One region of the Rhodoferax sp. PAMC 29310 genome, then DNA from elsewhere that is predicted to be linked to it. Evidence: predicted binding sites of a transcription regulator. Region 1 holds the regulator's gene; each other region holds the start of a gene.

Region 1 (7,539 bases):
TGAGCGCGCGTGGGAACTGGCAAGCCTTCGGGTGCTGGGGTTCACCCGGGCCGAGGTGTCCACTTTTTTGCTGGGGGAGCTTGCCATTGAGATCGTGCTGGCAACGCCCTTGGGCATGGTGCTCGGCTATCTGCTGGCCTCTGGCATCGTGCAATTGATCAAAAACGAGGAGTTTGACTTTCCCATGGTGATATTGCCCGCCACGTATGCCTACGCGGTCATTGCGGTGGTCATTGCCGGACTGGTCAGCGCCTTGGTGGTGCGTCGCAAGGTGGATACGCTGGATTTGGTGGCGGTCCTTAAAACCCGGGAATAAAAAATGAAGCCTTCGGAAAAGAACATGAAACAAAAACTGATCTGGGTCGTGGCCGGTCTGGCGATGCTGGCACTGCTGGTTTGGGCGTTGATGCCCGCCCCGAGGGAAGTGGAAGCCGCGTTGGTCACCCAAGGTCGGTTTGAACGCGCGGTTCAGGAGGACGGGAAGACCCGTCTGAGGGAACGCTACCAAATATCTGCCCCACTCAGTGGCCACCTCGATCGGATCACCCTGAAACAGGGCGACGACGTCGTGCAGGATGCTCAGGTGGCTCGCCTGTGGCCCAGCATACCGCCCTTGCTAGACGCACGCAGCCGCGCTGAACAACTGGCTGCCAACTCGGCCTTGCAGGCCGCCCTCGTCCGATCACAGACCATGGTGGAGCGGGCTGGCGCCGCACTGGCACAGGCGCAGGCCGATCTTCAGCGCAGCCAATCGCTTGAGAAACAAGGTTTCGTGGCGCCCGCCAGGCTAGAAGCGGATCGCCTCAACCTGCGCCTACGCGAGCAGGAGTTAGCCAGCGCCCGCCAGGACATTGTGGCCGCTCGCTTCACGCTGGCCCGCTCGCAGGCCACGCTGGAGCCGGTATCAAGTAACGGCCGGGCCGGCTCACCGTTTATCGTTCGCTCGCCTGTGACCGGCAAAATATTGAACGTCCTGCAGCCCAGCTCAGGCATGGTCATGGCGGGCACACCTTTATTGGAAGTGGGTGATGCCACCCGCCTTGAAGTGGTGGTCGACGTGTTGACAGAAGATGCGGCCCAAATTCGTCCTGGCACGCCCGTCCAGTTGAGCAATTGGGGGGGGCCAGACACCCTTCACGGCACGGTTCGACGGGTGGAGCCAAGCGCCTTCACCAAGGTATCGGCTCTGGGCGTGGAGGAGCAACGCGTCAATGCACTGATCGACATCCTGTCACCGGCTGCGACATGGTCGAATTTAGGCGATGGTTTCAAGCTGGACGTGCGAATTCTGGTCCAAGTAGAAGAAGACGCCGTGCTGGTTCCCGTGAGCGCCTTGTTCCCCCTAGGCACTCGCTATGGCTTGCTGGTGCTGGACGGTGGACGTGCGAGATTGCAGGAAGTTGACGTCGAAGCGCGCAACGGCAGTAGCGCCTGGATCAAATTTGGGCTCCCCGTGGGTACCCAAGTGATTGTTTACCCTGACAGCCAGCTTCAAGACGGCGAGCGGGTCAAGACACGCTAAACCAGAGCACCGGCAGCAGGCCCAACATCTTCTTCGTCGTCCAGAAAGACGACGCAATTGCGCCCGGTGCGCTTGGCTTGGTAGAGAGCACGATCGGCGCGGTCCAGCAGACCGACCCCTGTCCAGGAGTCGGTGGCGACAGCCACCCCCACACTAACGGTAATAGGGAATCGAGGCCACGCAAAGTCTTCAATGGCCAGGCGAATTCGCTCAGCAACGGCCATTCCCGCGCCCCGCCCCGTGTCCGGCAAGATCAATACCAACTCTTCACCCCCATAGCGGGCGACTTGATCGTAGGGTCGCGCCTGCGCCAACAGCACGGAGGCCACTTGCTGCAGGGCCTGATCGCCCGCAATGTGGCCAAATTGATCGTTGAATTCCTTGAAGCGATCAACATCAACAAAAATCAGCGCCATGGGCGCACCTGTGCGTTCGGTGCGCGCAAGCTCTTCGCACAGCGCATCGTCAAAAGCACGTCGATTATTCAAACCAGTCAAAGGGTCCAGCATTGCCTGCTGGCGAAGCAATTCATTCACGGACTCTAATTGTTTTTGGTATCCCTCCAACTGGAGTTGCCGCAACTGCTGCGTAACGGCCATAGATCGCAATTTGGCCTCGGTGTGCCGCAACTCCAGCAAGGAAACCACTTGCCGGGACAGAGCAAGCAATGCGGCTTTGGAACGCGAATCCAGTGCTCTGGGAACCCGGTCAATGACACACACTGTGCCCAGCTTGACGCCAGAGGGGGTCACCAAAGGTGCACCGGCATAGAACCGAATGCCGGGCTCCCCGATTACAAAGGCGTGATTGGCAAAGCGAGGGTCGTTTGCCATATCCCTTACCTCCATGACTTCCATTTCGCTGGCAATTGCATGCGAGCAAAAAGCATCTTGAATCGGTATTTGTGACACTTTCAACCCCACCCGGGCCTTGACCCACTGACGCTCTGTATCCAGCAAGGACACCATCGCAATGGGAACGTCACAAATCGCAGCGGCCAGTTTGACGACGTCGTCATAGGCTTGCTCTGCCGGTGTGTCCATGATCTGGTAAACGTCCAAAGCTTTCATCCTTGTCGCTTCGTCAGGAGACACAGGTGACGTCATAGGTGGATCCTCCGCATTATTTCTTTATCATCATACCGGTTTGCCTACTTTACGGGGTGACACACCACGGCGCGGCATCATGCGCATACGCCATCCAAAGCGCCCAGGCTGCGCTTGCGGCCAAGGCAAATCCAGCAACTCTGACCCCCCAATCACCCGTGCTTCCCCCGCCCAATCGCAACCAAAGCCAAGGCCCCGCCAACAAGGACACACCGGACCCAAGCGCAAACAAGGCCATCACCATGGCGCCATCCACGGCTTGACCACTAAGCGAAGCAACCAACAATGCCGAGTACAACAGGCCACAGGGCAGAAACGTCCACAAAGCACCAATGACCAGCGGCGCACCTCGCCCACGCCCTTGAGCCAGGGAGCGAGCCCCCGCCCAAATTTTGCGCCCAGTTGCCTCCAGCCAGATGGGTTGCCGGGCTTTCCACATCAGCAACAAACCTAGTACCAAGGTGGCGACGTGAAACAGTGTCCATACGGGTCGAAGTGCGGTCGACTGAACCGTCAGCCAGCCTAGCCCTTGCATGGAAGCAGCCGCCAGCGCGCCCAGTGCGGAATAGCCCACCAATCGCCCCAATTGAAATCCAAGCAAAGCAGAGTTTTTATAAGGGCCGGCTGCTTGACCAATGCCAGCGCAGGCCGCGCCACACATGGCAATGCAGTGCGGCCCACCGGCCAGTCCCATTAATAGTGCGGTTACCGCGAGAGAAGTCTGCATCACGCAATGCTAGATGACTTTTGAAAACTGGGCGCGTGTGCGGTCAGTCTGTAGATACCGGTCAAAGACCGTGGCCATGGCCCGGACAAAATGCAGGCCGGGCTCAGACACATGGATGCCAGCATCATCTACTGTGGCCAGCCCCTGATCCGTGAAAGGCGCCAGTGACTACAATTCGGAGGCAAAGTAATGGCGGAAATCGATGAGATAGGCCAATTCAACAGACTCAAACGAGACATCCCCCTGACACATTAGTGACATGATGATGGCGCGCCGAATCAGGTCATCACGGCTCAGGGCGACACCACTAACAACCGGAAAAAGATCCTGATCCAGGCGGTCAGAATATGACTCCATGGTTTTCGCGTTTTGGCTGTAACTGGGACCAACTCGCCCAATGACAGATACACCCAACTCGATCAAATCGCAGTCAGGCTGGGTGCTGAAGCCCTGAAAATTGCGATGCAGACGACCCTGTCGTTTGGCAATGGCCAACACATCGGTGGGCAAGGCGAAATGAGCCAGGCCAATGAACACATAACCAGCAGCTCGCAACGCCGCAATTGAGTTGGAATGCATGACCAGATTGGCCGCGTCGCTAGGAAGCGCAGCGGTGCTGATATGGCGCTGCGGTTTGAAGTGCGCCGGCCGGTGGGCGTAGGCATAGAGTGCGATGCGGTCGGGCCGCCACTCGATGACTTGTGACAGCGTACGCTCGAACGATTCCGAACTTTGTTGGGGCAGGCCATAAATCAGGTCCACGTTGATCGAATCAAAACCGCGCTGGCGGGCATCCTGAAACAGTTAGACCACTTGCTCAACAGGTTGAATCCGGTGTATCGCCATTTGAACTGCCGGGTCAATATCCTGAACGCCAATACTCAAGCGTTTAAAACCCAGCAGCATCAGTGCGTCCAGTCGATCGGAATCCAGGGTGCGCGGATCGATTTCGATGACGTACTCACCGGCCGGAAGCATTTTGAAATTTCGCCGCAACATGCTCATCAAATCGCCCAGCTGGGCATCGGTCAAAAAGGTAGGTGTGCCGCCTCCCACATACAGTTGACTCACCGACTGCCCCGCGCCCAACTCGGCCGTGTGAAGCTCTACCTCGCGACTCAAGTAGTTCAAATACGTGTCCGCATGTCCATGCTCACTTGTAACGACTTTGTTGCAGGAGCAGAAGTAGCACAGCGTTTCACAAAACGGAATATGCACATAAAGGGACATCGGCCGTGCGGCCACCGTCGGCCCAGAGCGGCGTTGGGCCAGCGCCTGCTTGTACTCAAGCTCGGCAAAGGCCTCGACAAATCGATCAGCGGTAGGAAAGGAGGTGTAGCGGGGACCAGAAGCATTCAACCGATTGAGCACGTCATTTAAATCAGGGGGGGCCGCATCGGCATTCATAGGCAATCCTTGGCAAGGCTGGAAATATGCCTTCAACCCCACATCAAAACCTTGACTCAGATCAACCTCGAATGAAATAGGACCTGCCAATTGATTTGACCTACATCAGGAAGTGCGGGGTCAGACGTCAATTGGTGCCAGAATGGTCTGCATGAACCCCATCACCTTAAAAGTCGCATGCTCCAGTTGCAATCTGAAGGAGCTGTGTATGCCACTTGGATTGACGCCGGACGAATTGGACCGTGTCGACGAAGTGGTGGCGGCGCGACGCAAAGTCAAGCGAGGTACAACGCTGTTTCGAACCGGTGAGAGGTTCACCAGTCTGTACGCCATTCGCACTGGTTTTTTCAAAACCAGCGTCGTCTCTGAAGATGGCAAGGACCAAGTGACCGGGTTTCAGATGGCTGGAGAAATCATTGGGCTGGATGGCATCGTGAATGACCAACACACTTGTGACGCTGTTGCCTTGGAAGATGCCGAGGTATGCGTCATGCCTTTTAATCGCGTTGAAGAAATCTCGCGGGAAGTGATTTCATTACAGCGCCATGTGCACAAAATCATGAGCCGCGAAATTGTGCGTGAGCACGGCGTGATGTTGCTGCTGGGCAGCATGCGCGCAGAAGAGAGACTGGCCGCGTTTTTGCTGAATCTGGTTCAACGATTAAACGCCCGTGGGTTTTCAAAAACCGAATTGGTCCTGCGCATGACGCGCGAGGAAATTGGAAGTTACCTGGGCTTGAAACTGGAAACCGTGAGCCGCACGTTTTCGAAGTTTGTGGAAGACGGCATTGTGGAAGTCAAACAGCGCCACATTCGTATTGTGGATGCCGAGATGTTGAAAGACATCGTCAACCCCAAAGCCTGCAATTGATCACACAGACCCATTAAAGAAAGCCGGATCATCCGGCTTTTTTTGTGGGCGCCCCGCGGTCTGTAGTTCGCAGGGAGCCCAACTTTGAGCCCGCAGTTACTTGGGCATGATCACGCTGTCAATCACGTGGATCACGCCATTGTCAGCCACGATGTCTGTCGCAGTGACCTTGGCGCCATCCACCATGACACCTCCCATAGTTTTGACAGTGATCTCAGAACCCTGAACAGTTTTGACTTTGCCGGCTTTGACATCGGCAGCCATCACTTTGCCGGGCACCACGTGGTAGGTCAATACCGAAGTCAGCTTGGCTTTGTCTTTCAACAGCGCATCAAGATCAGCTTTCGGAATTTTGGCGAAGGCCGCATCAGTCGGGGCAAACACGGTGAACGGGCCTGGGCCTTTCAACGTGTCAATCAAACCGGCAGCGGTCAACGCCGTGGCCAGGGTTTTGAAAGTCCCAGCAGAAACAGCGGTGTCAACAATGTCCTTCGCTTGAACAGAAAAAGCGACGCCAAAAGCCAACGCGGTTGCAAGAATGGTTTTTTTCATGGAGCTCTCCTAAAAATGAATGTCAGGTATGACGCGTCAAAGATGTGACGTGGCCGAATAATACAACCAATAAGTATCCATAATTTCTTTATGGTTTAAATTATTACTAATTGGTATCTTTATGAGTTGAAAAGAACCATTGGCTGAACTAACCTCAGAAATGCCTCGCTTCAAGAGCGTATTGCCCATCTACCGGCTTGAACATTGTTCAGCGACGACGCACCACTCGCAACAAGGTTTGACAAAAACTATACGGTTGGTTACGGCAACCTCTTCCTTGTCAAGCCTTGGAAATTGGGTCGTCCATCGCAGCAACAATGTCACTTGACACTGGAGTGACTAAAGGGTTCCCAATAGAGTCAATTTAAGGAGAACCATGTCTGCTCACTGCTGCGAACACGAAACACCCACCGCATCGTCCTTCGAAAACATGGATCGGTACCGGCGAATCCTGTGGATTGCCTTGATCATCAACGCCTTCATGTTTTTGGTGGAGATCTTGGCGGGTTACACCTCGGGTTCGCTGTCGCTATTTGCTGATGCGATTGACTTCGCCGGCGACGCTGCCAACTACGCCGTGTCTCTTGCAGTCTTGTCGGCGGCCTTGGTTTGGCGCGCCCGCGCCGCAATGGTGAAGGCGCTCAGCATGATCGCCTTTGGACTGTTCATTCTGACGCGGGCGGCGTGGGCCGCCCTGAACGGCGCCGTGCCAGACGCGCCGACCATGGGAGCGATCGGTTTGGTAGCACTGGTAGCCAATGTGGCCGTTGCCTGGATGCTGTACGCGTTTCGTGAGGGTGACGCCAACATGCGCAGCGTCTGGCTGTGCTCACGCAACGACGCCATTGGCAACCTAGCGGTAATGGCCGCCGCCGTGGGTGTATTTGGCACCGGGCAAGCATGGCCTGACGCGGTGGTGGCTGCGATCATATCCGGTCTGGCCTTGCATGGCGGCTGGCAGGTGCTGCGCCAGGCCCGCACCGAACTGGCGGCTGGCCCAGCCAATCATGAGCACGGTGACGCGGGCTGAAATAGCTACTTATTTGATAGCTGCCTTCGCTTACTCCATATGCCTATAGTGCCATTTCTCATCACAATATAATACTGGCATGAATGCCCCAGACGCACCACTTTTTTATACAGCGATCACCGAACCCGACCAGCAACAATTTGACGCATGGACCGAGCAACCCCTGCTAGTCTCCATGGAGCAAGGCGGCATCGATTGGCCCAGCTCTTGCCGGGGCGGCAACTGCCGAACCTGTATCGGAAAGCTCTCGAAAGGGTCGGTTCGTTACGAGATGGAATGGCCTGGCCTGAGTGCCGAAGAGAAGGCTGAGGGCTACGTCCTGCC
Region 2 (7,539 bases), 900 kb from region 1:
TCGCAAGGAAGAGTTGGCCTGATGAACTACTTGTCCACCCGCGGGGAACCGACCCGCCGCCGTTTTTGCGAAATTCTGCTGGAAGGCTTGGCGCCGGATGGCGGCCTGTATTTGCCGGAGCACTACCCGCAGGTGGACGACGCCACGTTGACCCGCTGGCGCACGGCCTATCAAACACAGGGCTACGCCGCCTTGGCGTTTGAGGTGTTGTCGCTCTACATTGACGACATTCCTGCTGCCGACTTGAAGCAAATTTGCGACAAAACCTATACCGAAGCGGTGTTTGGCACGCGCAAAATTGTGCCTTTGAAAAAGGTCGAAGATGGCCTGTACCTGGAAGCCTTGTCCAACGGCCCCACACTGGCCTTCAAGGACATGGCCATGCAGTTGCTGGGCAACCTGTTTGAGTACGAGTTGGCCCGCCGTGGCGAAGAGTTGAACATTCTGGGTGCCACCAGCGGCGACACGGGCAGCGCGGCTGAATACGCCATGCGGGGCAAAAAAGGCGTGCGTGTCTTCATGACCAGCCCGTTTGGGCGCATGAGCCCGTTTCAGCAAGCGCAAATGTTCAGCCTGATGGACGAAAACATCCACAACATCGCGGTGGACGGCGTGTTTGACGACTGCCAAGACATGGTCAAAGCCGTGTCCAACGACTTGGATTTCAAACGCCAGTACAAGATTGGCACCGTCAACTCCATCAACTGGGCCCGTTTGATGGCCCAGGTGGTGTACTATTTTGCCGGCTACTTCCAGGCGACAACAACCAATGCCGAAAAGGTGAGCTTCACTGTGCCCAGCGGCAATTTTGGCAATATCTGCGCCGGCCATGTGGCTCGCATGATGGGGCTGCCGGTGGACAAGCTGGTGGCTGCCACCAACGAAAACGACGTGCTGGACGAGTTCTTTCGCACCGGCGTCTACCGTGTGCGCGGCAGTGCCGACACCCATGAAACCTCCAGCCCCTCGATGGACATCTCCAAAGCGTCCAACTTTGAGCGCTTCATTTTCGATCTGATCGGTCGTGATGGGCCGCGCACACAAGCCTTGTTTGGTGCCGGTCTGGCCAAAGAAGGGCGTTTTGACCTGTCGGGTGATCCGGCCTTTGCCGAGGCGGCGACGCGTTACGGTTTTGAGAGTGGGAAAAGTGTGCATGCTGACCGGCTGACAACTATCAAGGACGCGTTTGAGCGCTTTGGCTTGATCATTGATACCCACACCGCTGACGGCGTCAAAGTAGCGCGCGAACACCAGCAAGGGGGCGTGCCCATGATCGTTTTGGAAACGGCGCTGCCGATCAAGTTTGCCGCCACCATTGTGGAGGCCTTGGGTCGTCAGCCCGATCGTCCGCCCCAGTTTGAAGGCATCGAGGACCTGCCCAAGCGGGTGATTCGCATGGTCGCCGATGCTGGCGCCATCAAAGCCTACATCACGCAGTCCTGCACATGAAGGTGGTTTGCATTGCCGGTTACTCCGGTGCGGGCAAGACGCGCTTGATTGAACGTTTGATACCCGCGCTCCATGCCCGTGGGCAGCGGGTGTCGGTGGTCAAGCATGCGCACCACCGCTTTGACATTGACCACGCCGGCAAAGACTCCTTTCGCCATCGCGAGGCCGGTGCGTTTGAGGTGGTGGTAGCCTCGGATCAGCGTTTGGCGCTGATGCGGGAATTTGAGAAAACCGTCGAGTTGACCGTTCACCAGATGATTGCCGAGTTGAGCCCCGTTGCCGACTGGGTGCTGGTGGAAGGCTTCAGAGATTGCGATTTGCAGAAAATTGAGGTCTGGCGCCATTTGAGTGAGAAGCCCGCGCGCTACATGGATGACGATTTCATCGTCGCCGTGGCCACTGACTCACCCGAGGCCTTGCCACAGGCGACCCAGCGGCCCGTGCTGAACCTCAATAGTGCCGATGAAGTGGCTGACTGGCTTCAGGCCAGCGGTGACCGGTTCGACTACCGCCCGGAGATTTACCAATGAACGCCCTGCGCCCCCCCCGTGCCCCCCTGAAGCCTCTCGACGACGCCCTGATCGAGCTACTTGGGTTTGCCACTGCTTTGAGCGCGGTGGAGTGGGTTTCTACCTTTGATGCGGACGGCCGGGCGCTGGCGCAAGACTTTGTATCGGGTCTTCAGGTACCACCTCAAGACAACAGCTCCATGGACGGCTATGCCGTTCGCCGCGCTGATGTGGTGCAGGCCAATGGCCAAGCCTTGTCTGTGTCACAGCGCATCGCCGCAGGCACCGCCGGCACAGAATTGGCGCCGATGACCGTGGCCCGAATCTTCACGGGTGCGCCCATTCCTGCTGGGGCCGACGCAGTCGTCATGCAGGAAGATTGCGAGCTGACCAAGACCGACACCGGCGACACCGTCCGGCTGGCGGGCGTGCCGGATTTGGGGCAGTGGATTCGCCGGGCCGGCGAGGATGTCACCCAAGGCGCCGTAGTGCTCTCAAAAGGAGAGCGTTTGACGCCGGCTTCGATTGGGCTAGCGGCCAGTATTGGCTTGCATCGTTTGTCCGTGGTGCGCCGCCCTAAGGTGGCCTTGTTTTCCACGGGCGACGAGTTAGTTATGCCAGGTGACGTGGCGCCCGAGGCGATGAAGCCGGGCGCCATCTACAACTCCAATCGCTTCTTTCTGCGGTCGCTGCTGGTGCGTCTTGGTTGTGAGGTCACCGACCTGGGCATCGTGCCCGACCGACTCGATGCCACGCAGGATGCTCTGCGCGCTGCCGCGCAAGACCACGACTTGATTCTGACTAGCGGCGGGGTGTCGGTCGGCGAAGAAGACCACATCAAACCCGCCGTTCAGTCACTGGGGTCGCTTGATTTGTGGCAAATCGCCATCAAACCCGGCAAACCCTTTGCCTATGGGAAGGTGCAGGGCGCGCACTTCATTGGCCTGCCCGGCAACCCCGTGTCCAGCTTTGTGACCTTCTTGCTACTGGTGCGTCCGTTTCTCTTGCGGCTACAGGGTGTCTCGGATGTCGCTATGAAATCAGTAGCTATCCCCGCTCATTTCACTTGGGCTAGAGCCGATAAACGTCGTGAATTCTTGCGGGTTCACCGCAATGCGGCCGGCGGGCTTGATTTGTTTTCCAACCAGAGTTCTGGCGTGTTGACCTCTGCAGTATGGGGTGATGGCTTGGTAGACAACCCCGCGGGTCAGGTCATCCAGGCGGGCGATATGGTGCGCTTTATCTCTTTTTCGGAGTTGTTGGCATGAAAGTCACCGTCAAGTACTTTGCTTCCATTCGCGAGGCCATTGGGCAGTCCAGCGAGTTGCTTCAAACCGAAGCCGCAACCTTGGCCGCGTTGCGCGACGAATTGATCGCCAAAGGCGGAGCCTACGCTGAAAGCCTGGCCCGTGGCCGCTCGGTTCGATTGGCCTTGAATCAGGACATGAGTGACGAAAGCGTTGCCTTGCTGGACGGCGCTGAAGTGGCTTTCTTCCCCCCCGTGACCGGCGGCTAAGACCATGACACAGCCATCGACGTCAACTCAATCGCGTGTCGTTGTCCAGACGGCTGACTTTGACCTGGGCGCCGAGATAGCCGCGCTGCGCGCGCTGGATGGCCGGGTGGGGGCTGTGTGCAGCTTTGTAGGCACCGTGCGGGACCGCACCGCCGGTACGTCAGGTCTGATCAGTAGCATGGAGTTGGAGCACTACCCCGGCATGACCGAGAAAGCCATCGAGGCCATGATTGACGCCGCTCATCAGCGATTTGACATCTTTGGCGCTCGGGTGATCCACCGGGTAGGTCTGTTGCAGCCTTTAGATCAAATTGTGATGGTCGCCGTCACCTCAGCGCACCGGGGCGAGAGCTTTCAGGCCTGCGAGTTTCTGATGGACTACCTCAAAACCCAGGCCCCGTTCTGGAAGAAAGAAGAAACCCCAGAAGGCGCGCGCTGGGTGGACGCTCGTGTGACCGATGACGCGGCGCTGGCTAAATGGGGCATTCAGGCCAATAACGCCTGAAGTACGCCAACCCGCAGGGCCAGCCTTGCTGGCGGTTGACGCAGGTCAATCTCGGCGTCATCGCCTAGTGCAAACTCTTGAAAACATGCAGCACGCCACAAGTTGCGGGATAACTCAAAGGGATTGCTATGCGAATCGATAAACTCACCACCAAATTTCAGGAAGCACTGGGCGACGCCCAATCACTGGCGCTCGCCAACGACCACGCCTACATTGAACCGGTCCACGTCCTGCTGGCCATGTTGCGCCAGGAAGACGGCCCCCGCGCTTTGTTGCAACGCGCTGGCGCCAATGTGCCTGGCTTGCTGGCGGCCGCCGAGATGGCCATGAAAAAACTGCCTCAAGTGGAGGGCCACGAGCAGGTTCAAATGGGCCGCGATATGGGCAGCTTGCTGCAGGCCACGGAGAAAGAGGCGATGAAGCGTGAGGACCAGTTTGTATCTGGTGAGCTGTTCCTGCTGGCTTTGACGGAAACCAAACTCGACATCGGGCGCTTGGTGAAGGAAAACGGACTGACCCGCTCGGCCCTGGAGTCCGCCATTGACAAGGTTCGCGGCGGCCAGAACGTGGACAGCGCAGACGCTGAAGACCAACGCGAATCGCTGAAAAAATACTGCCTGGACCTCACCGAGCGCGCCCGCATGGGCAAGCTCGACCCCGTGATTGGCCGGGATGACGAAATTCGCCGAGCGATTCAGGTGTTGCAACGCCGCACCAAAAACAACCCGGTGTTGATCGGCGAACCCGGCGTGGGCAAGACTGCCATTGTGGAAGGATTGGCCCAGCGAATCGTCGCGGGCGAGGTGCCGGACTCCTTGAAGAACAAGCGCGTGCTGTCGTTGGACATGGCCTCACTTTTGGCCGGTGCCAAGTTTCGCGGCGAGTTTGAAGAGCGCCTGAAAAACGTATTAAAAGATCTCGCCAAGGACGAAGGCCAGACCATTGTCTTCATTGACGAGTTGCACACCATGGTGGGCGCCGGCAAGGCCGAAGGCGCCATGGACGCAGGCAATATGCTCAAGCCCGCTTTGGCGAGGGGCGAGTTGCATTGCGTCGGCGCCACCACGCTGGACGAGTACCGCAAGTACATTGAAAAAGATGCCGCGCTGGAGCGCCGTTTCCAGAAAATTTTGGTGGGTGAGCCCACCGTAGAAGCCACCATCGCCATCCTGCGCGGATTGCAAGAAAAATACGAAGCCCACCATGGTGTTCAGATCACCGACCCAGCCATCGTCGCCGCTGCCGAATTGAGCCACCGCTACATCACCGACCGCTTCTTGCCCGACAAGGCCATTGACCTGATTGACGAGGCGGCCGCCAAGATCAAGATCGAGATCGACTCTAAGCCCGAGGTCATGGACAAGCTGGACCGCCGCCTGATTCAGCTGAAGATTGAGCGTGAAGCCGTGAGGCGCGAAAAAGACGAGGCCTCGCAAAAACGTTTCGAGTTGATCAACGAAGAGATCAGCAAGCTGGATAAAGAAATTGCCGACTATGACGAAATCTGGAAGGCTGAAAAGGCGCAGGCCCAAGGCTCCGCCCAGTTCAAGGAGGAAATCGACAAACTGCGTCACCAGATCGAAGAGTTCACCCGCAAGGGCGACTTCAACAAGGTGGCTGAGTTGCAGTACGGCAAATTACCGGAACTGGAGAAAAAACTCAAGGACGCGCAAGTCAGCGAGGCCGGCAAAGCCAAAGACGCCAAAGACGGTGGCCGCCCGCAACTCTTGCGCACCATGGTGGGCGCCGAAGAAATTGCCGAAGTCGTGGCTCGCGCCACCGGTATTCCGGTCAGCAAATTGATGCAAGGCGAGCGCGACAAGCTGCTGGTCATGGAGGGTAAGTTGCACCAGCGTGTGGTGGGCCAAGACGAAGCCATTACCGCCGTGGCCAATGCCATTCGCAGATCCCGCGCTGGGCTGTCCGACCCGAACCGCCCCACGGGTTCATTCCTGTTCCTTGGCCCAACAGGTGTCGGTAAAACCGAGCTGTGCAAAGCGTTGGCGGGATTTCTGTTTGATTCGGAAGAGCATTTGGTGCGCATCGACATGAGTGAGTTCATGGAGAAGCACTCGGTGGCCCGCCTGATTGGTGCGCCCCCCGGCTATGTCGGTTACGAAGAGGGCGGCTACCTGACGGAGGCCGTGCGCCGCAAGCCCTACAGCGTGCTGTTGCTGGACGAGGTGGAAAAAGCCCACCCCGATGTGTTCAACGTGCTGCTGCAGGTGTTGGACGACGGTCGCCTGACCGATGGTCAAGGCCGCACGGTGGACTTCAAGAACACCGTCATCGTGATGACCAGCAACATCGGCTCGCACCTGATTCAGAGCATGGTGGGCCAGGATAGCGAGGACATCAAAGATGCGGTGACAAGTGAGTTGAAAAACCACTTCCGCCCTGAGTTTTTGAACCGCATTGACGAAACCGTGGTGTTTCACGCGCTGGATGCCAGCCACATTGCTGAAATTGCGGGTATCCAGGTCAAGGTGCTGGAGGCGCGCCTGGCCAAGATGGACCTCACGCTGCAGGTGTCACCTGCCGCGCTGGCCGAACTGGCCAAGGTCGGCTTCGACCCGGTGTTTGGTGCACGCCCCTTGAAGCGCGCGATTCAGCAACGTATTGAGAATCCGCTCTCCAAGCTCTTGCTGGAAGGCAAGTTCTTGCCCAAAGACGTGATTCCGGTCGATGTCGATCCGATTCAGTCGCCGGGGAAGTTCAGCTTCGGCAAGTAAACCTGTTGAAGCCCATGAAAAAGGCGCTGCGATAGTTATCGCAGCGCCTTTTTTTGACTCTTGCGCGTCAGGGGGGAACCTATTATGGTTGGCGTGACGGCTGAGGCTGAACGTTGTCATGCACACACCAGCGCCGTCCCAACCTAACTGAGGTATGTCATGGCTGATTTCACCAATCTTCGAGCACTTTTCATTAACACCTCGCTCAAGAGGAAGGCCGACGAAAGTCACACGCAGTTACTCCTGAACGCGTCCGCAGGAATCATGAAGAAGAATGGCGTTGCGGTGGAGCAGCTGCACTTTGCGGCCCACGACATTCCGCCGGGGGTCTACCCTGACATGACGGAGCACGGATGGGAAAAGGACGACTGGCCAACCCTCTGGAAGAAAGTTTTGGCGGCCGACATTCTCATTGTGGGCACTCCACTTTGGCTGGGGGAGGAGAGCTCGGTGTGTCGGGTTCTGATCGAGCGGCTCTACGCCATGTCTGCAGAGCTCAATGACAAAGGGCAATCGATCTATTACGGCAAGGTGGGCGGCTGTGTCATCACAGGAAACGAAGACGGACTCAAACACACCGCGATGACCATTGGTTTTGCACTCAACCACCTTGGCTACACGATCCCACCCCAAGCGGATTGTGGATGGATTGGCGAGGCAGGCCCCGGTCCCTCCTATGGCGACAAATTGGAGGGGGGCGGACGCGCCGGTTTTGACAACGACTTCACCCAACGGAACACAACGATCATGACGTGGAATTGCATGCACCTAGCGCGAATGCTGAAGGACGCAGGCGGAATTGCGAAGGAGGGAAATGATCGCGAAGCA
Region 3 (7,539 bases), 910 kb from region 1:
GGCCAGACCAGGCCGCGCAAGCCGTGCAGCTGGCGCGGGACGTGGTCGCCCAATTTGTGGCCGACGGGCCGACTGAGGCCGAATTAAAGGCCGCCAAAGACAACCTGATCGGCGGCTTTGCGTTGCGCATTGACAGCAACCGCAAGCTGCTGGACAACGTGGCCAATATCGCCTGGAACGACCTGCCACTGGACTACTTGGATACCTGGACGCAAGCAGTGGCCAAGGTCAGCGTGGCGGACATCCGGCGGGCGTTTGGCCGACACCTGCAACCCGAGCGCATGGTGACAGTCGTGCTGGGCGGGACCGAGGCCGCCCGTTAGCCAATGTGCAGGGGTTTGCGCTCTGGCTGCATCTGTGCTGGAATGTTTGGTCCCGCAGCGGCAGGAGTGTGTCTACGCAGCGGGCCTGCTACTTAGCTTAAAGGAGCGATGTGATGACCCCCAATGCAGTCGGTTGGTTTGAAATCTATGTGCAAGACATGAAGCGGGCCAAACCGTTCTATGAAGCCGTGTTTCAACGAACCCTGGAAAAGCTGGACAGTCCGGGCATGGAAATGTGGGCGTTTCCCATGCTCATGGATCGAATGGGTGCCGCGGGGGCGCTGGTTCAAATGGATGGCGTTCCTTCTGGCGGCAACAGTACCCTGGTTTATTTCAACTGTGTGGATTGCGCGGTTGAGGCGGCTCGTGTGGCGGGGGCCGGTGGTCGGGTTGAGCGGGACAAAACTTCCATTGGTCAATACGGCTTTATTGCGCTGTGCTTTGACACGGAAGGCAATAAGTTCGGCCTGCACTCCATGGCGTAGGGTGAACGATGCGTGGTCCGGGTTTGATTTTTTGGCGTGCCGTCTTCGGTAAGCTATAGGTATGAAGCAAAAGAAATCTGAATTACCTCGCAAACCCCGCGTCCCGCGCCATGCCACGCCATTGGCCAATGAAATTCGCATCATTGGCGGTGATTGGAAACGCACCAAACTGGCCGTGGCAGACCGCCCCGGCCTGCGCCCCACGCCGGATCGGGTGCGTGAAACCTTGTTTAACTGGTTGGGCCAGGATTTGACTGGCTGGCGTTGTATTGACGTGTTTTCCGGCACGGGCGTGCTCGGCTTCGAGGCGGCGTCGCGCGGCGCCAAAGAAGTCCAGTTGGTGGAGTTGGACACCGCCTTGGTTGCGCAACTCAAGCGCACCCAGATCCAATTGGGAGCGAATGCAACGCAAGTGGTCCGGGGTGACGGCATCGTTACCTTGAAGCAGATGAATCCCGCCAGCATGGACGTGATCTTTCTGGACCCGCCTTTTGATTCGGTGCTGTTCGAGCCTGCCTTGGCGGCGGCCGGTCGGGCAGTGGCGCCAGACGGGTTTGTGTATCTGGAAGCGCCCATTCTGTGGAAGGATGAGCAACTCAAAGACCATGGTCTGATGGTCTACCGGCATCTGAAAGCCGGGGCGGTTCACGCGCACATTCTCAAGCGACTGGCGCCATTACCGGCTGCCTGATCGTTCCTTTTCAACCCAATACCTGCGAGTTATTTCAACCATGTCAAACAACGTTATCGCTGTGTACCCGGGCACATTTGATCCGATGACACTTGGCCACGAAGACGTGGTGCGACGAGCCACGCAGTTGTTTGGGCGCGTGATCGTGGCCGTGGCGGCGGGCCACCACAAAAAAGCCATGTTCTCCCTGGCGGAGCGCATGGAGATGGTGAGCGAATCGGTCAAGGACTACCCCCATGTCGAAGTAGCCAGCTTTTCCGGCTTGTTGCGTGACTTTGTGCTTGAGCGCGGTGGCAAGGCGATGGTGCGTGGCTTGCGCGCGGTGACCGACTTTGACTATGAGTTTCAGTTGGCAGGCATGAATCGCACCCTGATGCCGGACGTGGAAACGGTGTTTCTGACGCCCAGCGACAAGTACCAATTCATCTCCAGTACCTTTGTCCGTGAAATTGCCACCCTGGGTGGCGAGGTTGATAATTTTGTCTCACCGGCAGTGCATGCCCGTTTGCGTGAGAAGGTGCTGCAATTAAAGGGGTCCTGATTTGCGACGGCTGTCCACGCCTGACGCGCTGACGTATATTGACCCAAGTCATTTTGGACTTCTTACCTCTGGGTTAACCTGAAGCCAGTTCTTAAGCCTACTCATCGGAGAAAAAATGAAAATACTGTTACCCATTGATGGCTCGGATGTGTCGCTAGAAGCGGTTCGTGTGATGATTCGCCTGTCAAAAGACGGGTTGGCAACCAGTGCGGTGCTGGCCAACGTACAGGAAGCGGCCACTTTGTATGAATTGGTGGTGGCACACGACCCCGCGGTGATTGAGCAGGTGAGCGCGGCCGCTGGTGCGCACACTTTGCAACCAGGCGAGGCCTTGTTGAACGAAGCCGGAATTGCCTATGAAACCGAAGTGGCCTCGGGCGACCCGGCTCACACCATCATCGATATTCTCGAACGCTATGGCTGTGACATGGTCATCATGGGCGCCCGTGGCATGAGCACGTTGCGCGGCGCTTTGCTGGGCTCGGTGTCCAACGAGGTGTTGCACACCGCCAAGGTGCCGGTAATGATTGTCAAACTGGTCGACGCATCGTCCGAAGACAGCGCCATCGACGGCTGAGTGATGAGTTCGGGTCACCGTTTGGCGTGAGGGGTGCGCCTGGTGGTCACCCTGATGGGGTAAGGGTGTTTCGCCGGATGTGGCTGCGCGTCGATAATGCCTCCATGACCTTTCGCCTGAATTTTTTCGAACTCCCGCGGGGTGAGCAGCCATGGCGCTGATCATTACTGACGAGTGCATCAACTGCGATGTCTGCGAGCCCGAGTGTCCCAATGAGGCCATTTACCTGGGCCAGGAGATTTACGAGATCGATCCCAACAAGTGCACCGAATGCGTCGGCCACTTTGATGAGCCTCAATGTGTGCAGGTCTGTCCTGTTGCCTGTATCCCGGTGAACCCCAATTGCATTGAGGATCAGGAAACTCTGTGGCAGAAATACCGCCGTTTGCAGGCCGCATCAACATAGACTGGTTTGAGTCGATGCCGTTCCTTAATGCGCGTCGATCTGGCTGCTGATGGGTCTAAGAGTCAGTAGACGAGTCAGCTTTCTTTTTGGTGTGTTTTTTGAGCGGTGTAGTCCCCGGTACGACTGCTCGAAACTCTTCCTTTTTTCCTTGGAAGGTGTTTTTCTTCGGTGCCGGGACTGGTTTTTCCTGAGTTGCGGACTTTGGCACCGGTCGCTTGATGTCTGGCGAGTTGGAGGCAATCTCCTTCTTCTCCTGAATCAGGCGAGATTTCTCCATGCGGTCGGCGGTCAATGTGTCGCGGCGAGTCGCTTGATCTGCCGCGCTTCGTTGAGCTACATCGGGGACGGGCGTCGCCGGCAGCGCGGCGCCATCAGGGCATGGCTGCTGGGTGTAAGTTGTCCCACATTTGTAGATCTTTTGAGCTGAAGCCCCCGTGGACACTGCAGCAAGCGCTATAAAAAAAATACTAATCAAGAGACGAGTGTGCATGGTGGGTCCTTTGGTGGCTGAGGCCTGTCAATGTCGATCTGCGCTGGTGTGTTGGCAGGCTTTGCCGGTTTGGGGCGGGGCGGCTTGCTCGTATGAATCTGCATCGTCGCCTTTTCCATCTCGTTCGAAAAAAAGTGAGGCAAAGCTTTGACGGCCCGGTCAATGGTTTGATCAATGGCGATGCGGTGGTCCAGTGACGGTTTCTTCAGAACCCAGTTCACCACTTCCGCCTTGAGTCCTGGGTGCCCCACCCCCAGCCTCAACCGCCAATAGCGGTCTGAACCCAACTGCGCATGAATATCGCGCAATCCATTGTGGCCCGCATGGTTGCCTCCCAGTTTGAGTTTGGCCTCGCCAGGGGGGAGGTCCAACTCATCGTGGGCCACCAATATTTCTTCCGGTTGAATCTTGAAGAAGCGCGCAAGCCCGCCCACTGACTTGCCAGACAGATTCATATAGGTCTGAGGTTTAAGTAGCCAAACGGTTTGTCCATCAACAGTGGTTCTGGCAAGCAGGCCATGATAATTTTTATCCATGGAAAGCGTAGTTTTAAGCGCTCGCGAGACTTCGTCTACAAACCAAAATCCCGCGTTGTGGCGCGTGCCTTCATATTCAGGGCCGGGGTTTCCCAAGCCAACAAAGAGTCTGATCATGTCGCAATTATCATGGCGCGGCTACAAAAAAAAGGCCCACTTGCGTGGGCCTTTTGGCAAGAAGCGAATCTAAAGCAGATTATTTCTTCTTGGCGGGAGCAGCTTTGCCACCTTTGCCGGCTGGTGCGGCAGGCGCAGCAGCGGCAGCGTCACCTTCAGCTGGCAACTCGGTACCGGCCACAACCATCACGGAAACCAGTACGGGGTTGTTGTTGCCGCGGGTGATGACGGTTACGCCTTTTGGTAATTTGATGTCCGACAGATTGAGTGTGGTGCCCTTTTTCAGCCCGCTCAAATCGACGGCGATGAACTCTGGCAAGTTACGTGGCAGGCACATTACGTCCAACTCGGTCATCACGTGCGATGCAACGCAATGGTCAATCTTGACCGCAGGAGACTCTTCGTCACCGCTGTAGTGCAATGGCACTTTCAGGTGCAACTTGGTGCCGGCTGTTACACGCTGAAAGTCAACGTGCAAAATCAGCTGCTTGTAGGGGTGCATTTGCACGTCGCGCAAAACGACGCGAGAAGCCTTTCCGTCGACTTCCATGTCCAGAACGCTGGAATGGAAGGCTTCCTTTTTCAGGGCGTGCCACAAAGCGTTGTGATCGACTTCGATCTGTTGAGCTTCGACCTCACCGCCGTAAACAATTCCGGGTGTGCGACCGGTGATGCGGAGACGGCGGCTCGCACCCGTGCCCTGCTTAGCGCGCTCAAAAGCGACAAAATTCATAGTAATACTCCTAGAGAAGTCCACCGCGACCAGTGTGACTCCGATTTTTAAAAGACTCGCAGCACGCTTGAGGCAGCTGCGGGCCCACTTTTGCTCAAATCAAAAAAGATTTTCCTGATCCGAGAACAAACTCATGACTGACTCGCCTTTAGCAATGCGCTGGATTGTTTCCGCAATCAGCGGCGCCACAGAAAGCTGACGGATTTTGGCGCACGCCTGTGCTTCAGCGCTCAAGGGAATCGTATTGGTGACCACGACTTCGTCGAGTGCGTCACCACTGGCAATGCGCTCAATGGCGGGTCCCGAGAAAATGGGGTGCGTGCAATAGGCGTAAACCTTTTTGGCGCCACGATCCTTCAACACCTCAGCAGCTTTGACCAGCGTACCGGCGGTGTCGATCATGTCGTCCATGATGACGCAATTGCGTCCTTCGATCTCGCCGATCACATGCATCACTTCGCTGACATTGGCTTTTGGGCGACGCTTGTCGATGATGGCCAAGTCGCAGTTCAGCTGTTTGGCCAACGCTCGGGCACGAACAACACCGCCAACGTCAGGGGAGACAACGATCAAATCGTCGTAATTCTTTAGGCGCAAATCACCCAGCAAAACGGGTGACGCATAAATATTGTCAACGGGAATGTCGAAAAATCCCTGGATCTGATCGGCATGCAAATCCATGGTCAAAACGCGGGCGACACCCACAGCTTGAAGCATATTGGCCACGACTTTTGCCGTGATTGGCACACGGCTGGACCGAGGACGACGGTCCTGGCGAGCATAGCCAAAGTAGGGAATCACGGCACTGATGCGCTCGGCGGATGCTCGTTTCAAGGCATCGACCATGATGAGCAGTTCCATCAATGAGTCGTTGGTGGGAGAGCAGGTGGACTGAACCACAAAAACGTCGCGAGCGCGTACGTTTTGGTTAATCTCGACGGTGACTTCACCGTCCGAGAATCGTCCGACTGTGGCGGCACCTAAGGTAATGTTCAGGTGGCGGGCAATGTCAGCCGCCAAGGCGGGATTGGCATTGCCAGTAAAAACCATGAAATCAGGGGGAGGAGCAGCCTGCATGAGAATTCCAGCGATTGAGTGACGATTGTGGTTGTGAGCCCTTTGTCTGGACAACACAGCGAGATATTTGGCAGGGGAAGAAGGACTCGAACCTTCGCATGCTGGAATCAAAATCCAGTGCCTTAACCAACTTGGCGACTCCCCTACACGGGTTAGCAACAGAAGCTGCTAACCGATAACCTTAACTCTTTGCCCATCCCGACAAAGGGTGGACGTCCAGCATATTACATGCCTTGATTTGAAAGCCGCTTGGTGCGCCTCTCAAATCCAAATTCTTTGGCATATGTGCAAACACTGCACTGCCTGATCCTGTCATTCTTCCACGTAGCCCGATCGTTGAAAGCCAGCCAATGGCTTCTTGAATCCCCGGGCATAGCCTAAGAGCAACATCTTGCATGTCGTTTTGACCAAAATCAAAATCTTCTTCAGCGAAGCCTGAAATTATAGCGCGCTTTGTGTCTCTTTTTAAAGAGGTGTCCATAAAAATTGCTTTTGTCTCCACTCCGTTTTCGGGTTTGATCACCAAAAACTGGGCGGGCGTCAGCTTGACGGGTGAGATTATGTCACCGATTCCTTCGACCCAGGCATTGCCCCCACTCAGAAAAAAGGGGACGTCTGCTCCCAATTGGAGTCCAATTTGCATGAGATGCTTGACGGAAAGTTGAGTGTTCCACAGTTGATTTAAGGCAAGCAAGGTCGAAGCCGCATCAGATGAGCCACCACCCATTCCTGCTTGAGCTGGAATTTTTTTCTCAATTCCAATGTGCGCACCCAGCGATGTCTTGGTGGCGGCTTGCAAGGCACGCGCAGCTTTGACAATCAGGTCATCTGGAGGCAACGCTGTGCAAAGATCCTCGCGGGTAATTTTTCCGTCAGCACGAGTTTCCATATGTAGTGTGTCGCACCAATCCACCAGCATGAACACTGATTGAAGTAAGTGGTAACCATCGTCGCGGCGACCGGTGATGTGTAGAAACCGGTTGAGCTTCGCGGGGGCGCAAATATCGTAGATCGCTTTCATGACCGCAAGAAATTGGTTTATTTATCCAAGACGACCCGCAGTTCGGCGGAGGGTCCAGGTGTGGTTCGCTGTGCCGTGATTCGCCCGTTGGCGTGGCCCGATAGATCAGCCGTCCACCCGTCGGCTGACGCGGCAGTTCCATTTAGCCATGCAAATAGGGACTCAACAGGAATGGGCGTTCCAACGATGTGATTGATTAAGGCTTCCAACGATGGGAAGTGACGTTGATCCGAGGGAGATGTTAGTGAGGCGTCGTTTTTGGACCATGCCAAGACCGCTGCGGTGCCACCAATGGGGGTGAAGAGGGTGAGTCCACCCTCTTTGGTGTTACCTGTCAGTTCAAACCCTGCTGATACCGAGCGCGCAGCGCCGTTTTGCTCGTCGGCAGCAATGCGCACGGCCAATCGACCTCGCCAAACTGGCAATTCAGGGTTCAAGTTCGGTGACAAGGGGGGCAGAGCACATCCGGTGGCCAACAATGCCGATGAATAGAGAAACGATTGAAGGATTCGTCGCCTGCTTCGACTTACCACTTCACACCC
Region 4 (7,539 bases), 550 kb from region 1:
TTGTGACTGGTGCAAATCTAGGGCAGCCGCTTGGTATTGTGATGCTCAACCCAGAGACTGTCTCGAAAATAGCGGATCCTTCAGCCAAAGCGGATTTGGAGCGCTCGTTGGCTTCGCACCTGAAGGTAATCAACGCAACACTGGACCCTCACGAGCAGCTGAACTGCATTGTTGTTGTGACCACTGCCTGGACCGTCGAGAACGACCTCATTACGCCTACTTTCAAAGTCAAACGAAATCGGATCGAAGATATCTATTCCGCAAACTATGAAAAATGGGAGTCGTCTGGACAAAAAGTCATTTGGCAAGCCAAATAGAACCTGCGGATACGAAGTTTCCAGAATCTCCCATTTGGGAGGGTTAGCTGTCAAGTCCCGCCTGTTCATAAACTCGCTTGACAAACAAATCAGGTTTTCCTGCGCGCCATTTCTGCAAAGCTTGAATAGGTGTTTGGTGCTTCAAAGCCCGCTGCGGGATATGGTGGTTGTAGGTCTTTAAATAGAGCGTCAGAGTCGCCTCCAGCTCAGCCGCTGATGAGAAACGTGTTTGCTTAACCAAGTCGCTGATGCGCCCATTGAAGCGCTCCACCATGCCATTGGTTTGCGGATGGCGTGGGGGCGACAGGCGATGCACGATACCCATCTCGGCACAGCTGATGTCGAACGTATGCTTGCCCGTGGCTTGTTTGCTCTTGGCTGTAAAACGGTCGGTAAATTGACTTCCGTTGTCAGTCAGAATCTTTTGAATTCTCATGGGCGAGACTTTTCTCAACCGGCACAAAAAATCGGTACTGCTGACGTCAGTCTGGTCGTTGTAAATGTGGAAATAGACCCACCGTGTCGCTCGATCAATGGCCACAAAGAGGTAGCGCCTCTTCGTCTCATCAGGCATCTGCGGCAGGTACTTGCTGTCAATGTGTATGAATCCAGGCTCGTAGTCCTTGAAGGTTTTCAGTGGCGCAGGCTCCCCCTCAACTTGTGGCAGCAGGCCTTTCAGATCGGAGACGCCATGGCGGCGCAAACAACGGTCCAAGCCTGAGCGTGAAACAGCGGCATTGATGAACTCGCGGGTGATCGCCAGCAGGTCGTCCAGGGGCAGTAGAACTGTGCGCCGAAGCTCGACAACAAGTTGCTCCTGCGCTGGACTGAGCGTCGTCTTCAGCGTACGCGGGCGGTGGGAGCGATCCTCTGAATCTTCGCGCTCTTTCCACTTGCGAGCGGTGGCGGGCGTGATGTTGTATCGGTCGGCCAGCGCACTGGCACCAGCGGGCGAGGTCCTTATCTCAGCGCGTGTGCGAGGGGTGGTTCGGGCGCAGGGATGGACTTGACTCATGACGTCTTCTCTCCTTGTAAGGACGCAATCACGCCCCGCATCAACTGGCGAGCTTTGAATAAGGGCCAGCTGCGGACGGGAACATGATCACACGGGACGCGACACTTAGCCATAGCTTTTTCATTTTTAGCTGTCGCCAAAAAAGCTGGGGCGGATAAACTAATGGGTTATGGAAAGCATTCGTATTGTTGATAAGCGCCTCACCGAACTGGAAGTGAAAGCCAGTTTTGGTGAGGACTTGATGGATCAATTGAACCAGGTGGTCGTGCGCCAGCAGACCCAAATTGATGCACTCATAAGAGAAGTGGCCCGATTGCAGCAATCTCACGCAGATGGGGTTCGTGGCAATGATCGCCAGCTCGGCGATGACTTGCCGCCACATTATTAGTTTCTTGCGAAATTGATTGGTGTTATGCGGAAGTGGCGCTTGCGGGGGACAGTCTGGTCATCTTGGTGATTAGTCAGAAATCCAGGTAAAGCGTGGCACCAGCGCCCCGTCGATGGCAATGGACTCATTGAACATGGCGGCAGGGCGCACCCAAAGCCCTTGATCTCCGTACAAGGCGCGGTAGAGTGTCATCGGTTCTAGTGTCTCGCTGTGACGGACCGTTCCTATAACTTCGTACGGCAGATTTTTGTAGTGACGGTACTTGCCCTTTCGAGTTTCGATCAAAGGCGGAAGAGTTTCATCAGACATGGGACAATCCAAAGCTATGCATCCTAAAGCCCTTCTCGACGTTTGTTCCGAACTCGTCCGACTTACTCTCAAATTTGATCATCCCGCCGACGCTATCGTGTCGCGGTTTTTCCGAGACCACCGGGGTCTTGGGCCTCGCGAGCGCGCAACGCTCGCTGAGACGGTTTACACCGTGCTGAGAAAAAAACAGTTGTTTGACCATTTTTCGCCTTCCGGCTCCGGTCCCAAGGAGCGACGGTTGGCTATTTTGGGTTTTTACGGCCCAGGCGATTTCTTGCGCAGTGCATTGTCTGAGCAGGAGATCATTTGGCTGGATCAATGTGAGAAAGTGAATGTGGCGGATCTGATGGAACGTCACCGTCACAATTTGCCCGATTGGTTAGTCCAGCCACTCAAAGATCAGTTAGGTGATGAGTTCTGGGCACTGGTTGAAAGCTTCAACAAAGGCGCCGGCTTGGACTTGCGCGTGAATGCCCTGAATTCCAAGCGAGCAGATGTACAAAAAGAATTGGCACAACTGGGTATCAAGGCCCTGCCAACACCGTTTTCTCCTTGGGGACTGCGCATTGCCGGTAGGCCTGCCTTGAACAAGACCGATGCGTTTACCCGCGGAGCCATCGAGGTTCAAGACGAGGGTTCTCAATTGTTGGCGATGTTGCTTGACGCCAAACGAGGTGAAATGGTGGTTGACTTCTGTGCGGGTGCTGGAGGCAAGACCCTGGCCATTGGCGCGGCAATGCGCAGTACCGGTCGCCTGTATGCGTTTGACACCTCCGCGGGCAGGCTTGATTCTTTTAAATCCAGACAAGCCCGAAGTGGTTTGTCCAATGTTCACCCCGCGGCGATTGCCCATGAGCGCGATGACCGAATCAAGCGCTTGTCCGGGAAAATCGACCGGGTGTTGGTTGATGCGCCGTGTACGGGCTTGGGGACATTGCGACGCAATCCGGACCTTAAATGGCGTCAGACGCCAGAAGGAGTGCAGGAAATGGTCGTCAAACAAACATCCATTCTGCAGAGCGCCGCGCGATTGCTGAAATCGGGTGGGCGATTGGTTTATGCAACTTGTAGCGTCTTGCCACAGGAGAATGAGTCTATCGCGGAGGCATTCACTGAGCTCAATAAAGAGTTCACGGTACTCAATGCGGGAGAAATACTCAACGATTTGAAGGTTGAGGGCGCGCCCACTTTGTGCAGCGGCGGTGAAGATGGGCAGCGATTCCTTCGGCTATGGCCACATCGTCACCAGACCGACGGTTTCTTTGCCGCCGTTTGGCAAAAGACCTAACGGGTGAAATGACCTTACAGTACAGAGGACTTGCTCATAAATTAAGCAGCGTCTATGGCCGATCGGTCGTAAACTGACAAAGTCTATGTGCTGCGTTGTTCGCAGTTGTTAAATATCAATACGTCGTTGAGAGATTTTTACTTTATGTACTTATCCGATTGGAACATTGTGAATTCGGTGCTGGATTGGCTTACCCATGGGGCTTGGCGTTTGTCATGGTGGCAAATTGTGTTGTTCACATTGGTCGTTACGCATGTCACGATGATCAGCGTCACCGTGTACCTGCATCGTCACCAGGCCCATCGGTCTTTGGATTTACATCCAATTGCGTCTCACTTTTTCAGATTTTGGCTTTGGTTAACCACGGGCCAAGTGACCAAAGAGTGGACAGCTATTCACCGCAAGCACCACGCCAAGTGTGAGAAGTCTGAAGATCCGCATAGCCCTCATGTGCATGGAATCAAAACTGTATTGCTTCAGGGAGCAGAGCTGTACCGAGCTGAGTCCAAAAACATGGAGACCATGGCACGTTTTGGACATGGCACGCCAGACGACTGGATGGAGCGAAAAATCTACACCGGCCTGTCTTGGCAAGGGGTTGTTTTGATGTTGATCATCAACGTTGCATTGTTTGGTGCGGCTGGACTTACAGTTTGGGCTGTTCAAATGGCTTGGACCCCGATTATGGCTGCCGGCATCATTAACGGGGCTGCTCATTATTGGGGGTATCGTAATTTCGAAGCCGCAGACGCGAGTACCAATATATCTCCCTGGGGGATTTTGATTGCCGGTGAGGAGTTGCACAACAATCACCACACCTATCCCACCTCCGCCAAACTGTCAGTCAAACCATTTGAATTCGACATCGGTTGGATGTACATCACCCTGATGCAGAGTGTTGGACTTGCGGCAGTAAAGAAAACCCCGCCCAAGTTGGCGTTGGGCAAATTGCGCCCACAGGCGGACGAAAAGACGTTGGAAGCTCTAATTGCCAATCGTTATGAAATCATGGCCGGCTATGCTTTAGACATGCGTCGTGCTTTCAGGGAAGAGTTGCAAGCACTGAAGGCGCGCCGCGCCGATGCAAACGTTATTAAGGCGGCTCGGCGCTGGCTGCACCGTGATGCCGATAAAGTTCCTGCTGCGGTGGTTGCTCAGTTGGTCGAGGCGAGAGCGGCGTCGCCGGTACTGGACAAGATGGTTGTGATGCGTGAAGAACTGAGGCAGATGTGGTTAAGCCGGTCTCATACGCGAGAGCAATTGACGATGGACCTGCAGGCGTGGTGTCATCGCGCTGAGGCGAGCGGCATTGCCGTTCTGCAAGAGTTTTCACTTCGTCTTCGCGCAGCCCATGCGTAACAGGACGCGGACGCGGCGTTAGTCGCCTCTCCCCAGGTAAAAGCCCGCGAAAGCGGGCTTTTGTTTTTTTGGATCAATGTGATTTTCTCGCGTTCAACGTTGCTTCGTTGCTTAGAAATGAGAGCTTCAAATTCCTCCGTGAATGAGGTCGAGCATAAAAAAAACCCGCTGAAGGCGGGTTTTTTTATTGATGACGCTGAATTACTTCAGTTTCATTTCTTTGTAGTCCACGTGCTTGCGAGCTTTTGGATCAAATTTCTTGATCAGCATTTTCTCGGGCATGGTTTTCTTGTTTTTGTCGGTCGTGTAAAAGTGACCGGTGCCAGCTGTGGATTCCAGCTTGATTTTTTCGCGTCCGCCTTTGGTTGCCATGGTCGTTCTCCTTATGCTTGGCCACGTGCGCGCAAATCTGCGAGCACAACGTCAATGCCGTTTTTGTCGATCAAACGCAAACCAGCGTTAGAGATGCGAAGGCGAATCCAACGATTTTCGGTTTCGACCCAAAAACGACGGTATTGCAGGTTCGGCAGGAACCGGCGCTTGGTTTTGTTGTTGGCGTGGGAAACATTGTTTCCGACCATGGGGCCTTTGCCCGTAACTACACATACGCGTGCCATGTGGACACTCCGATACTTCTTAACGGCCGGCACTTTCAAAAACGGTTTGTTTGCACAAACGCGTGGGATCTTGCCCGGCCTCACCTCGCCAATAAAAAGGGTGGCGGTAACCCCGTCGCCGCAGTCTGGCCCTCACGGGTCTAATACAGCAAAGCCCGTCATTATAGCGGGCTTTGCCAGATCAAGCGGGCGCGATCAGTTCAGTCCTGTTCCAGGAATCGCTGTGCGTCCAACGCTGCCATACAACCGGTCCCTGCGCTGGTAATGGCTTGTCGATAGACGTGATCCTGGACGTCGCCTGCGGCGAAGATGCCCGGGGCACTGGTTTGTGTGGCAAACCCTTTCAGCCCCCCGTGGGTCACGATGTAGCCACCAGCCATGTCAAGCTGACCTTGGAAAATGTCGGTGTTGGGGGAGTGCCCGATGGCAATAAAGCACCCTTTTAGGGTCAGATCCTCCGTGACGCCGGTGTCAACGCTCTTGATCCTGACGCCGGTCACGCCACTTTGATCGCCAAGTACCTCGTCCAGGGTGAAAAATGTTTTGAGCTCAATCTTGCCGGCCGCAACCTTGGCCATTAATTTATCAACCAATATCGGCTCAGCCTTGAACTTGTCACGGCGGTGAATCAGAATAACTTTACTGGCAATATTAGACAGGTACAGAGCTTCCTCAACGGCGGTGTTGCCCCCGCCAACTACGCAGCAAACCTGTTCTCGGTAGAAAAATCCATCACAGGTGGCGCAGCCGGAAACACCACGCCCCATGAACGCAGTCTCAGAGGGCAATCCCAAGTATTTGGCAGACGCCCCTGTTGAGATGATGAGTGAGTCGCAGGTGTACTCACCAGCGTCGCCAGTCAATTTGTAGGGTCGCTGACTGAAATCAACGGTGTGGATGTGGTCGAACACGATTTCGGTTTTAAACCGTTCAGCGTGGGCTTGAAAGCGTTGCATCAACTCTGGGCCTTGCACGCCATCGACATCGGCAGGCCAATTGTCGACGTCTGTCGTGGTCATCAACTGGCCGCCTTGCGCAATGCCAGTGATGAGCAATGGGTTAAGGTTGGCGCGAGCGGCATAGATCGCCGCAGTGTAGCCAGCGGGGCCCGAGCCCAAAACTAAGACCCGAGCGTGTCTGGTGTTTGACATCTTGAATACCTTTTGTAATAAATGAATGCTGCCGTGTACAGTTCGAGGCGCCGAGTAGAAAATCAATAACGCCCACTCTCAGAGTTGAATAACTCGTTGGTGAATTCATCAATTGTAAGAAACCCATCGATGCTTGCCGGACTGGGCATGGGAAACCGGGAATAGGGAATTGGAATGTCAATGTTGAGTAATGCAGAGTTGATCCGTCGTGTGCCGCTTTTCACGATGATTACGTCAGACCAAGGCATCCTCCTGTCGGGAGCCGTGGGAAAACAACGCTTTAAGCGTGGTGAAACCATTGTTGAGCAAGGTGAGCAAGCACACTCATTATTTTTGATTTTGGCCGGGCGGGCGCGCGTCGTGATGACTGATCGGCAATCACGCGAGGTTATTTTGGCCACCTTAAGGCCGGGTGATTATGTGGGCGAGATGAGTCTGATTGACAACGAGCCACACTCGGCAAGTGTGGTGGCCGAGATCCAGACGGACGTCCTGATTTTGGGGCGCGCCGAGTTTGAGCGTTGCCTCAACCAAAATGTGTCCATGGCTCAGGCGGTAATGCGGGGCCTGGTTTTGAGACTGCGCCAGGCCAATGAAAAGATTGGCTCTCTGGCGCTTTTGAATGTGTACGGGCGGGTCGCCAAGGTGCTCATGGGTTATGCGGTGCCAGAGGGGGATCATCAATTGGTCATTCGCGAAAAAATGTCACGTCAGGACATCGCCAAAATGGTGGGCGCATCACGTGAAATGGTCAGTCGTGTGATGCGCGACTTTGAGGAGCAGGGCTTCATTGAAACCGGCGAGGGGGGCTTCATCACTCTGACTGAAAGGCGGGCATCACCCCGGTGATGCGAGAGCTCCCACTGACAAAGCCAGGCCTCCACTCACACCCGTTTCATGACTTATTCATTCAACACACTCAATTCTTCGCGCACCACCAACGCCACTGTTCGCTCCGGATGGACGCGGTTTGCAGATGAAGTCCTGCTTTTAGCGGGCCTGCTTGCGCTTGGTTTCTGGATTGTGTCGATGGTCACCTATTCGGCCACTGATGTGGCGTGGTCGACATCGGGCAGTGTTGGCGCGCCAATGAAT

The links. The regulator FNR, encoded in region 1, switches genes on or off when oxygen is low (the NO sensors DNR and NnrR bind a similar motif). The targets are predictions, from matches to a motif close to TTGATNNNNATCAA.
Region 2: a site for FNR is predicted at 4,015-4,028, ahead of clpB (ATP-dependent chaperone ClpB). Genes of this name have one in related genera too.
Region 3: a site for FNR is predicted at 2,079-2,092, ahead of J8G15_RS10500 (universal stress protein). Genes of this name have one in related genera too.
Region 4: a site for FNR is predicted at 3,423-3,436, ahead of J8G15_RS08765 (fatty acid desaturase). Genes of this name have one in related genera too.

The regions. Positions count from the first base shown of each region.
Region 1 is NZ_CP072852.1:1,387,124-1,394,662, forward strand. Features, by position in the region: gene J8G15_RS06305 (ABC transporter permease) at 1-316, shown strand, start outside; gene J8G15_RS06310 (efflux RND transporter periplasmic adaptor subunit) at 341-1,522, shown strand; gene J8G15_RS06315 (sensor domain-containing diguanylate cyclase) at 1,519-2,628, opposite strand; gene J8G15_RS06320 (sulfite exporter TauE/SafE family protein) at 2,678-3,355, opposite strand; partial or broken gene hemN (oxygen-independent coproporphyrinogen III oxidase) at 3,365-4,762, opposite strand; gene fnr (fumarate/nitrate reduction transcriptional regulator Fnr) at 4,914-5,633, shown strand; gene J8G15_RS06335 (fasciclin domain-containing protein) at 5,730-6,185, opposite strand; gene J8G15_RS06340 (cation diffusion facilitator family transporter) at 6,562-7,215, shown strand; gene J8G15_RS06345 (2Fe-2S iron-sulfur cluster binding domain-containing protein) at 7,295-7,539, shown strand, end outside.
Region 2 is NZ_CP072852.1:490,311-497,849, forward strand. Features, by position in the region: gene J8G15_RS02240 (homoserine dehydrogenase) at 1-22, shown strand, start outside; gene thrC (threonine synthase) at 22-1,449, shown strand; gene mobB (molybdopterin-guanine dinucleotide biosynthesis protein B) at 1,446-1,979, shown strand; gene glp (gephyrin-like molybdotransferase Glp) at 1,976-3,226, shown strand; gene moaD (molybdopterin converting factor subunit 1) at 3,223-3,474, shown strand; gene J8G15_RS02265 (molybdenum cofactor biosynthesis protein MoaE) at 3,479-3,979, shown strand; gene clpB (ATP-dependent chaperone ClpB) at 4,108-6,711, shown strand; gene J8G15_RS02275 (flavodoxin family protein) at 6,871-7,539, shown strand, end outside.
Region 3 is NZ_CP072852.1:2,294,764-2,302,302, reverse strand. Features, by position in the region: gene J8G15_RS10520 (pitrilysin family protein) at 1-323, shown strand, start outside; gene J8G15_RS10515 (VOC family protein) at 437-808, shown strand; gene rsmD (16S rRNA (guanine(966)-N(2))-methyltransferase RsmD) at 870-1,499, shown strand; gene coaD (pantetheine-phosphate adenylyltransferase) at 1,540-2,040, shown strand; gene J8G15_RS10500 (universal stress protein) at 2,156-2,617, shown strand; gene J8G15_RS10495 (YfhL family 4Fe-4S dicluster ferredoxin) at 2,769-3,023, shown strand; gene J8G15_RS10490 (DUF4124 domain-containing protein) at 3,079-3,513, opposite strand; gene pth (aminoacyl-tRNA hydrolase) at 3,495-4,166, opposite strand; gene J8G15_RS10480 (50S ribosomal protein L25/general stress protein Ctc) at 4,246-4,899, opposite strand; gene J8G15_RS10475 (ribose-phosphate pyrophosphokinase) at 4,999-5,976, opposite strand; tRNA gene J8G15_RS10470 (tRNA-Gln) at 6,045-6,121, opposite strand; gene ispE (4-(cytidine 5'-diphospho)-2-C-methyl-D-erythritol kinase) at 6,158-6,997, opposite strand; gene J8G15_RS10460 (lipoprotein insertase outer membrane protein LolB) at 7,015-7,434, opposite strand; gene J8G15_RS10455 (lipopolysaccharide assembly protein LapB) at 7,524-7,539, opposite strand, start outside.
Region 4 is NZ_CP072852.1:1,932,906-1,940,444, reverse strand. Features, by position in the region: gene J8G15_RS08790 (AMP-binding protein) at 1-317, shown strand, start outside; gene J8G15_RS08785 (IS481 family transposase) at 361-1,332, opposite strand; gene J8G15_RS08780 (SlyX family protein) at 1,502-1,720, shown strand; gene J8G15_RS08775 (DUF1653 domain-containing protein) at 1,790-2,029, opposite strand; gene J8G15_RS08770 (RsmB/NOP family class I SAM-dependent RNA methyltransferase) at 2,046-3,317, shown strand; gene J8G15_RS08765 (fatty acid desaturase) at 3,462-4,676, shown strand; gene rpmG (50S ribosomal protein L33) at 4,878-5,048, opposite strand; gene rpmB (50S ribosomal protein L28) at 5,060-5,293, opposite strand; gene trxB (thioredoxin-disulfide reductase) at 5,494-6,444, opposite strand; gene J8G15_RS08745 (Crp/Fnr family transcriptional regulator) at 6,619-7,293, shown strand; gene J8G15_RS08740 (DNA translocase FtsK) at 7,342-7,539, shown strand, end outside.